Regions from separate parts of the Variovorax sp. TBS-050B genome, predicted to be linked through region 1. Evidence: riboswitches for the same ligand, from Rfam matches in the RefSeq annotation. Region 1 holds a riboswitch; the other holds the start of a gene.
The links. Region 1 has a riboswitch for glycine ahead of M2165_RS12915 (D-amino acid dehydrogenase). Riboswitches for the same ligand answer to the same signal wherever they lie in the genome.

Region 1 (5,042 bases):
ACCGAACAGTTCCAGCAGATCGCGAGTTCGGCGTTGCAGGACGCGGCGCAGCTCAAGATGCCCGCCATGGTCCAGCCGTCGGCCGACGCCTCCGGCAAGGCTGCTTCGCTGGCGCCCGCGGCATCGCGGAAGTCGGCACCGGCCAACAAGGCCGCCCCCGGAAAAAAGGCGCCGTCCGCCGCGCGCAAGCGCAGCGCCGCCCGGCGCTGACGCCTCACTCACACACATCGTTCGCTGTCCAGGGATGGCACGCATCATGAAACTGTTTCCTTCCGGCCATGCCACCCATCCGCAATGGCGCATGGCCGCCGGCCTCGTGCTGGCGCAACTGCGCGCGCAGATGGCCCTGCCCGACTACGCGGCCTCGCCGACGCTCGGGCTGCTCTACATCACCGACCACTACGCGGCGCACGCACAGGACATCCTCGATCACCTGAGCGCCGAACTGCCCGAGGTGACGGATTGGTCGGGCACCGTCGGCATCGGCGTGGCGGCCAACAATGCCGAGTATTTCGACGAGCCCGGCATGAGCCTGATGCTCTGCGCGCTGCCGAGCGACCAGTACCGCGTGTTCTCCGGCGTGGCGCCGCTCGGCAGCTCCGAGATGAGCGGTTTCGAGGCCCATACCGCGCTGGTGCATGCCGACCCGGCCACGCCCGACCTGGCCGAGCTCATCGGCGAAATGGCGGGCCGCACCGACACCGGCTACCTGTTCGGCGGGCTCTCGTCGGGCCGTGCGGGCGCGCTGCAGTTCGCGGTCGGCGGCAACGGCAACATCCGCGGCCACGGCGCCGCGGGCGGCGTGTTCTCGGGCGGCCTCTCGGGCGTGGTGTTCGGCGAGGGCGTGCGGCTGGTGTCGCGCGTCACGCAGGGCTGCCAGCCGCTGCGCGCAGGCGCCGGGCGCGAGCGCGAGATCACCGAGGCCGACGGCAACCTGCTGCTCAAGCTCGACGGCGAACCGGCGCTCGACGTGCTGCTCGCGGAACTCCAGGTGTCGCTCGAGCGGCCGCAGGAAGCCATCGATGCGGTGCGCAACACGCTGGTGGGCCTGGCCGACGCCGGCAGCGACGGCATCCGCCGCACCGGCGACCTGGGCGCCGACGTGCTGGTGCGCCACATCATCGGCCTCGACCCGACGCGTCGCGGCATCGCGATCGCCGACGTGGCCGAAGCCGGCATGCGCCTGAGCTTCTGCCGCCGCAATGCGCAGGCCGCGCGCGCCGACCTGATGCGCATCTGCGCGGAGATCCGCGAAGAGCTCGAACCCGAGGAACAGACCCTCGCCACCGCCCGCGCCGTGGCGGCCGGCGAGGCCGAGGCGGCGCCGCATCCGGCCCGCCGCATCGCGGGCGCGGTCTACGTGAGCTGCTCCGGCCGCGGCGGCCCGCACTTCGGCGCGCCGGGCGCCGAGCTGCAGATCGTGCGGCATGCGCTGGGGGACGTGCCGCTGGTGGGGTTCTTTGCGGCGGGGGAGATCGCGAGGCACCGGTTGTATGGGTACACCGGTGTGCTGACGGTGTTCGCTGCCGCCGACTGACGCGTCAGCCGAGCGCGGGTTGTGCGACCCCGGGCCTGCTGTCGGCCATGCCCGCGAATGCGAAATCCACCTCGGGCGCCAGCCCGCTCACGATCCGCGCGATCGACTTGCCCGAGCCGCAGGCATGGGTCCAGCCCAGCGTGCCGTGGCCGGTGTTCAGGTAGAGGTTGGGCAGCTTCGTCTTGCCGATCAGCGGCACGTTGCTCGGCGTGGCGGGACGCAGGCCGGTCCAGAACTGGGCCTGCGCGGTATCGCCGGCGCCGGGGAACAGTTCTTCGACGCGCCGCACGATCGCCTCGCAGCGCACGCGGTTCAGGTCGCGGTCGTAGCCGTTGAGCTCGGCCGTGCCGGCGATGCGCAGCCGGTCGCCCGATGCCGAGGTGTAGCGCGAGAACACGAGCTTGAATTCGTCGTCGGTGAGCGAGACCTGGTGGGCCTTCGAAGCGTCCTTGACGGGCAGCGTGACGGAATAGCCCTTGGCCGGGTAGATCGGCAGCCGGATGCCGAGCGGCGCCGCGAGCAGCGGGCTCAGCGAGCCCATCGCGAGCACGAAGGCGTCGCCGCGGATGCGCTGGAAGCGGCCCTCGTCGTCCGTGGCCTCGACGTGATCGAGCCGGCCGCCGGCCTCTCGCAAGGCGGTGACCGTGTGGCTCATGAGGAACCTGACCCCCGCCGCCGCGGCGCGTTGCGCGAGTTCGCGCGCAAACAGGTTGGCGTCGCCGGATTCGTCCTCGGCCGTGTAGGTGGCGCCCGCGAGCTTCGGGCGGATGTGGGCGAGCGCAGGCTCGATCTTCACGGCCTCGTCGGCCGAGATCACCTGCCGCTCGCAGCCGAGCGCGCGCATCTGCTCGGCCGGTGCGAGCGCGGCGTCGAACTCCTTCTGCGTGGTGTAGAAGTGCAGGATGCCCTGCGTGCGCTGGTCGTAGGCGATGCCGGTGTCGCGCCGCAGCTGCTGCAGCGCCTCGCGGCTGTAGGTGCCGAGGCGCACGATCTGTTCGATGTTGTGGCGCGTGCGCGCCGGTGTGCATTCGCGCAGAAACTGCAGGCCCCAGAGCCACTGGCGCATGTCGGCGCGCAGGCGGAAGAGCAGCGGGGCGTCTTCCTTGCCCAGCCATTGCAGCACCTTGAGCGGGGCGCCGGGGTTGGCCCAGGGTTCGGCATGGCTCACGGAGATCTGCCCGCCGTTGGCGAAGCTGGTTTCGGCGGCCGGCGTGGCCTGCCGGTCGATCACGGTCACTTCGTGGCCGAGTTGCTGGAGGTAGTAGGCCGAGGTGACGCCGAGCAGGCCGGCGCCGAGAACGATCACGCGCATTGCAGGTACTTCTTTCGAGTGAGTGCGCTTGAATGGCGGCGGGGCGGCATGCCATCGCTGTGTTTTGGCGATGGCAGAGCAACCGGACGATCGCCGTCCAAGTTGCCGCTCCCCCTGTCCTCGGTACCTGAGAGATTCACCCGCTGCACCCGCAGCGGGCTTGCTCCTTCGGCGCATCACGCGGGGTGATGGCTCTCCAGACGGCGTGTCAGTACTGCAGTACAGGGCTCGAAACTCTTTGAAAGAACTTCAAGAATTCGTCGGCCGACCTGAGCGTTTATGGGAGTTTGCGCCTTCGGTGGAGTAGTTGAAAGTACTACTCGCTCTCCTGCAGTCCCGTCATTCTAGGTGGGAGAGACACATTGCGACAACCCCGGATTCGGCCTATCGGACGAATGGGATAATTAACCATTGCTTCGCCCTGACGGCGGCTTCTGAAAACTTCGAGGGAACTCATGATTCTGGTCACCGGCGGCGCCGGCTTCATCGGCGCCAACTTCGTACTCGACTGGCTCGCGCAGAGCGACGAACCGGTCGTGAACCTCGACAAACTGACCTACGCGGGCAATCTCGAGACCCTCGCTTCGCTCAAGGGCGACGCGCGCCACGTCTTCGTGCAGGGCGACATCGGCGACAGCGCGCTCGTCGATCGCCTGCTGGCCGAGCACAAGCCGCGTGCGGTCGTGAACTTCGCCGCCGAGTCGCACGTCGACCGCTCCATCCACGGCCCCGAGGACTTCGTGCAGACCAACGTGCTCGGCACCTTCCGGTTGCTCGAATCGGTGCGCGGATACTGGAACGCGCTGCCGGCCGATCAGAAGGAGGCCTTCCGGTTCCTGCATGTCTCGACCGACGAGGTTTACGGCTCGCTCTCGAAGACCGACCCCGCCTTCACCGAAGAGAACAAGTACGAGCCCAACAGCCCCTACTCGGCCAGCAAGGCCGCGAGCGACCACCTTGTGCGCGCCTGGCACCACACCTACGGCCTGCCGGTGCTCACGACCAACTGCTCGAACAACTACGGGCCCTTCCATTTTCCCGAGAAGCTGATCCCGCTGATGATCGTCAATGCGCTCGCCGGCAAGCCGCTGCCCGTGTACGGCGACGGCATGCAGGTGCGCGACTGGCTCTACGTCAAGGACCACTGCAGCGCCATCCGCCGCGTGCTCGAGGCCGGCCGCCTCGGCGAGACCTACAACGTCGGCGGCTGGAACGAGAAGCCGAACATCGAGATCGTCAACACCGTCTGCGCCCTGCTCGACGAACTGCGTCCGCGCGCCGACGGCAAGCCGTACAAGGAACAGATCACCTACGTGACCGATCGCCCCGGCCACGACCGCCGCTACGCGATCGACGCGCGCAAGCTCGAGCGCGAACTCGGCTGGAAGCCCGCCGAGACCTTCGACACCGGCATCCGCAAGACCGTCGAGTGGTATCTGGCCCACGGCGAGTGGGTGCAGAACGTGCAAAGCGGCGCCTACCGCGAGTGGGTCGCCAAGCAGTACGACGACACGAAGGCTGGCGCATGAAACTGCTGCTGCTGGGCAAGGGCGGACAGGTCGGCTGGGAGCTGCAGCGCAGCCTCGCGCCACTGGGCGAACTGGTTGCGCTCGACTTCGACAGCACCGACTTCCACGCCGATTTCAGCCGGCCGGAGCAACTGGCCGAGACGGTGCTCAAGGTGCGCCCCGACGTCATCGTCAATGCCGCCGCGCACACCGCCGTCGACAAGGCAGAGAGCGAACCCGAGTTCGCGCGCAAGCTCAACGCCACCTCGCCGGGAGCGGTGGCCGAAGCCGCGCAGCAGATCGGCGCGCTGATGGTGCACTACTCGACGGACTACGTCTTCGACGGCAGCGGCAGCACGCCCTGGAAGGAAGACGATGCGACGGGGCCGCTGAGCGTCTACGGCCGTACCAAGCTCGAAGGCGAGCAGTTGGTCGCCGCGCATTGCGAGAAGCACCTGATCTTCCGCACCAGCTGGGTGTATGCGGCGCGCGGCGGCAACTTCGCGAAGACCATGCTGCGCCTCGCGAAGGAGCGTGATCGGTTGACCGTCATCGACGACCAGTTCGGCGCGCCCACCGGTGCGGAGCTGCTGGCCGATGTCACCGCACACGCGATCCGCGCGACCCTGCAGGATCCTGCGAAGGCCGGGCTCTATCACTTGGTGGCCGGCGGCGTGACCACCTG
Region 2 (5,042 bases), 1.4 Mb from region 1:
AGCAGCGTGAGCGCCAGCAGGTCGGCAGCCACGCAGAAGGCGGCGTCGCACTGGTGCGCATGGCCCGCGAGCGGGCGCAGGTCGTGCACGTGGCCGGTGGTGGCCGGGTACTGCGCGAGCACGCCGAAGAATTCGCCGCTCACCATCAGGTGCGGCAGCGTCTCGGAGACGGTGCTGACCTTGACCTCGATGCCCAGCGGCGCGGCGCGGGTCTTGATGACCTCGATGGTCTGCGGATGGCAGTCGCCCGAGACCAGGAACACGTTGCTCTTGGCTCTAACGCTGCGCCGGGCGAGCGTCATGGCCTCGGCCGCGGCCGTGGCCTCGTCGAGCATCGAGGCGTTGGCGATCGCCATGCCGGTCAGGTCGCAGACCATGGTCTGGAAGTTCAGCAGCGCCTCCATGCGGCCCTGCGAGATCTCGGCCTGGTAGGGCGTGTAGGCGGTGTACCAGGCGGGGTTCTCGAGCACGTTGCGCAGGATCACGCCCGGCGTGTGGGTGCCGTAGTAGCCCTGACCGATGAAGCTCTTGAACACCTTGTTCTTCGCCGCGATCGCCTTCAGCTCGGCCAGCGCGTCCGCCTCGGTGACCGGGGCCGGCAGCCGCATCGGCCTGGCGCGGCGGATGGCCGCGGGCACGATGCCGTCGATGAGTTCCGCGCGCGTCTCGGAGCCGATCACCGGCAGCATGCGCGCCTCGTCGGCCGCATCGATGCCGATGTGGCGGGCGAGGAATTCTTCGGCGTTCTCGAGTTCTTGCAGGGAGGGGAGGGAGGGAGTGGGCATGGCGGGTGTCGGGAAAAAGGCGGGATCGGGGCCAGAACGCAGAGGCCGCAGAGGTTTCGCAGAAGTCGCGAAAGCAGACAGAAAAATGAATTCCTTCTGCGACTTCTGCGAAGTTTTTGTCTTCCTTCTGCGTCCGGCTGTCCGTATTCAGCAGCGCATCAAGACTCGGCCGCGAACTTGTCGTACGAGGCCGCGTCGAGCAGCGCATCGAGCTGCGACGGGTCGCTGAGCTTCACCTTGAAGAACCAGCCGGCTGCGAGCGGGTCGCTGTTGGCGAGCGAGGGGTCGGCGCGCAGGGCCTCGTTGACTTCGGTGATCTCGCCCGAGACCGGCATGAACACGTCGGCCGCGGCCTTGACCGATTCGACGACACCGGCGACCTCGCCCTGCGCGAAGGTCTTGCCGACTTCGGGCAGGTCGACGAACACCACGTCGCCGAGCGCGTCCTGCGCATGCACGGTGATGCCGACGGTGGCCGCGTCGCCTTCGGCCGAGACCCATTCATGGTCCTTGGTGTACTTGATGCTCATGGTGAAGAAACTCCTCGTGGAAAAAACAAAAGGTGGGTCGGCCGGCTGGCTTCAGCCGCGGTAGTAGCGGGTGGGCACGAAAGGCATGGTCGAGACTTCCATCGGCACCGGCTTGCCGCGCACGATGGCCTGCACGCGCGTGCCGGGCTCGGCGAAGGCGGTGGCGACGTAGCCCATCGCGATCGGCCGGTCGGCCGTGGGGCCGAGCAGGCCGCTCGTCACCAGGCCGATGTCCTGGCCCTCGAAGGACTGCAGCACCGTGCCGTCGCGCACCGGAATGCGTTCCAGCGCCACGAGGCCGACGCGCTTGCGCGTGAGCGTCTCATGGTCGGTGCGGCCCGCCGCGCCCGCGGTGGCTGCCGCGAGCTGGCCCAGCACCCGGGCCGCGCCGGGAAAGCCGCCTTCGCGCGCGCCGCCCGCGCGGCGGACCTTCTGGATCGCCCAGTTCAGCGAGGCTTCGACCGGCGTGGTGGTGGTGTCGATGTCGTTGCCGTAGAGGCACAGGCCGGCCTCGAGCCGCAGCGAATTGCGCGCGCCCAGGCCGATGGGCTTGACCTCGGGCTGCGCGAGCAGCAGGCGGGCGAGGGCGTCGGCATCCTTGCCGGCCACCGAGATTTCGAAGCCGTCTTCCCCGGTGTAGCCGCTGCGCGTGGCGAAGGCCGCAATGCCGCCGATCTGCACCGCGCCGCCCGTCATGAACACGAAGCGTTCGATGCCCGGCGAAAGCCGCGCGAGCACCGCCGCGGCCTGCGGACCCTGCAGCGCGAGCAGCGCATGGTCGGCGAGCGACTGCACCTCGCAGCGCGCGCCGATCTTCCGTTGGATGTGGGCCAGGTCGGCCACCTTGCACGCGCCGTTGACGATCACGAAGATCGACCCATGCCCCTCGTTGAAGAACATCAGGTCGTCGAGGATGCCGCCCGTGTCGTCGAGCAGCAGGCCGTAGCGCTGCTTGCCGGGCGGCAGGTCGATCACGTCGACCGGCATCAGCGTCTCGAATGCCGCGGCGGCATCGGGCCCGACCAGGCGCAGCTGGCCCATGTGGGAGATGTCGAACAGGCCGGCGGCCTCGCGCGTGTGCCGGTGCTCGGCCATCAGGCCCGCGGGGTACTGCACCGGCATCGAATAGCCGGCGAACGGCACCATGCGGGCGCCCAGTTCCACATGCAGGTCGTGCAGCGGGGTCTTGAGAAGTTGTTCGGCGGAAGCGGCAGAAGTCACCGGGAGGCACTCCAAAGGGGCAGTCGAATTCCATGGCGCAAACCATGGGCCACCCCTGCTGTCCGCTTTACCTGAGAGATTCGCCCCACGATCGGGGTTTGCTCCTTCGGTGGGCCGCCGCGTCCGCATGGGTGCGGGGGCCTCTCTCCAGCAAGGAAGCGACGGCATCCGCCGGCGCTGTGTCAGTCCTTTTGCCTGAGCGTTCGGGAAGTCCCTGCGCCTTCGGCGGCTCCGCGACGCGAAGCTCTCTCCTGACCCGGCGAGTGTAGTGGATCGCGGCGCCCCGGTCGCGGGGCACGGCCGGCGCGGGCCGGTTCAGTGCATGGCTTCCGTCGCCGGCGGCAGCAGCTTGTCGATGCGCTGGCGCAGCGATTCCGCGCGCTCGGCGCCGGCGGTCTTCTCGATCTCGGTGAGCATCAGCGCGGCGATGCTCAGCATCGCGCCGCGGTCGCGCGCCTCGCGCAGCGCATCGCGCATCTGCGTTGCGAACTTCGGATCGCGCCGCACGAACATGCGCTCGCAGATGTCGAACAGGAACATGCGGGTGGTGGCGAGGGAGCGCTTGCCGTCGAAGTTGTCGGCCGCAGCGGGCGGCGGCGCGGGCTCGGTCTCTTCCACGGGGGCCGGCACGGGGGCGGGCGCCGCGATCGGCGCGGCGGGCGCCGCCACCTGCAGATAGCCGCGGTGCGCGAGCGCCTGCAGCGCCTGCTCGGCATCGGCGCGGCTCGCGAAGAGGGGCACGAAGTCCGTCAGCGAACGGCGGCCGTCGGCCATCAGCAGCAGCGCGCGTTCGCGCTGGCTCAGCGTGCGCTGACCGCCCTGGAGTTCGTCGCGTGCCTTGTCGGTCTTGATTGGAAACATGGCGCAACAGCCCTGGAATTCGAGGGCTGAAGCATCGCGGCGGGCGGTGACATCTTCATGAACCTTTTCGCCTTACACGGCGTCGAGAGGCCGCCTGCCGGATTTTTCGCTCAGCCCGCGACTTCCTTGCGGATGAGCCAGCGCTTGTCCACGCGCTGCAGCTCCAGTGTCTTGGGTCCGGTCTGGCTCAACGCGTCGGCGCGGTAGTGCTGCGTGAAGCGGGCGGTGGCGGTGGCGCCGTGGATGCGAATGACGAGGTTCTCGATGTTCACCTCGATGCGCGACCGGTTCGCGATGCGCCGGCGGCGTTCGGCTTCCCAGGCGGCATGGTCGACCCGCTGGTTCGGAACGAAGTCGGGCACGTAGGCGGCGAAGTAGCGCTCGACATCCCGGGCCGACCAGGCTTGCGCCCAGGCGCGCACGGCGGCTTCGACCTCGGCGATCACGGCGCCGCTCTGTGCAGCCGCATCGATGGATGCCGCAGTCGCAGGCGCAGGCGTGGCGGCCACCGGCGCGGGAGCGACCTCCGCGCCGGCGAGCTCCGGCGGATTGGCCACATAGCCCGTGAAGCGCCATCGGCCGGTTTCGTCGAGCGAGAAGCTGAGCCTTTCGGCGCCCGGCTTGCCATCGATGCGGACGGAGGCGAACTCCACATTCGCGTAGATGCCCGCGGGCAGTTGCTGGTCGCCGCCGGCGGCGATGGAACGTCGGTTCACGCCGAGCCAGGTGCGGCGGCTGACGGTGCCGACCGTCTGGCGCGCCCGGCGCGTGGTGTCGATGAACACCGCCTGCGGCACGCGCGCCTTGAGCACGCTCGACGCATCGTTCCAAAGATTGCCGAGGCGGTCCTCGTCGACTTTCCGTAGCGCGCTGCGCGCCTCGCGCAGCAGTTCGTCGGCCGATTCGGCGAGCGGTTCGCCGGCGGCACGGGCGCAGAGCGCCGCGCTCGCCAGCAGCCATGCGCCGGCGAGCTTCATCCAGAAGCGTTGCATTTTTTCTCTCCCTTGGTTGCTGGCGCCGCGGGGGCGCCGGGAGAGATTCTCGCCCACCGGCCGGGTGCGCCCGGCCCGCCTGACGGCTACCTCGCGTACACCAGATCGCGCAGCGAAAGCGAGATCCACGGCACGTACGTGATCACCAGCAGACAGCCCAGGATCACGAGCACGAACGGCACCAGGTGCTTCACGATCCGGTCGAGCGAGATGCGCGCCACCGTGCAGGCCGCGAACAGGTTCACGCCGAAGGGCGGCGTGATCATGCCGAGCGCGAGGTTCACCACCATGATGAGACCGAAATGCACCGGGTCGATGCCGAAGTGCACCGCCACCGGCGCGAGGATCGGCGCGAGCACGATGATGGCCGCGCTGGTCTCGATGAACATGCCGATGATGAAGAGCGCCGCGTTCACGCCGAGCAGGAACATCGCCGGCGACTTCAGCACCTCTTGCAGCCAGTGGCCGATCGCATCGGGCACGCCCGCACGCGTGATCAGGAACGCGAACAGCCCCGCGTTGGCGATCACGAACATGATCACCGCCGACGACAGCACCGACTTGCGCAGGATCGCGAACAGGTCGGACGGCTTGATCTCGCGGTAGATCACGACGCCCACGATCAGCGCGTAGAACACCGCCACCGCCGACGC

Region 2: it holds a riboswitch for glycine, as region 1 does, so the genes downstream of both, gcvT (glycine cleavage system aminomethyltransferase GcvT) here and M2165_RS12915 (D-amino acid dehydrogenase) in region 1, are expected to answer to the same signal.

What each region holds. Positions count from the first base shown of each region.
Region 1 covers NZ_JARXYR010000002.1:2,118,840-2,123,881, forward strand. The annotation lists gene M2165_RS12905 (PhaM family polyhydroxyalkanoate granule multifunctional regulatory protein) at 1-210, shown strand, start outside; gene M2165_RS12910 (FIST N-terminal domain-containing protein) at 257-1,537, shown strand; gene M2165_RS12915 (D-amino acid dehydrogenase) at 1,542-2,849, opposite strand; glycine riboswitch at 2,954-3,059, opposite strand; glycine riboswitch at 3,097-3,191, opposite strand; gene rfbB (dTDP-glucose 4,6-dehydratase) at 3,305-4,378, shown strand; gene rfbD (dTDP-4-dehydrorhamnose reductase) at 4,375-5,042, shown strand, end outside.
Region 2 covers NZ_JARXYR010000002.1:3,482,399-3,487,440, forward strand. The annotation lists gene gcvP (aminomethyl-transferring glycine dehydrogenase) at 1-785, opposite strand, end outside; gene gcvH (glycine cleavage system protein GcvH) at 944-1,315, opposite strand; gene gcvT (glycine cleavage system aminomethyltransferase GcvT) at 1,367-2,536, opposite strand; glycine riboswitch at 2,585-2,697, opposite strand; glycine riboswitch at 2,710-2,800, opposite strand; gene M2165_RS19200 (hypothetical protein) at 2,852-3,397, opposite strand; gene M2165_RS19205 (DUF4019 domain-containing protein) at 3,508-4,389, opposite strand; gene M2165_RS19210 (TRAP transporter large permease) at 4,476-5,042, opposite strand, start outside.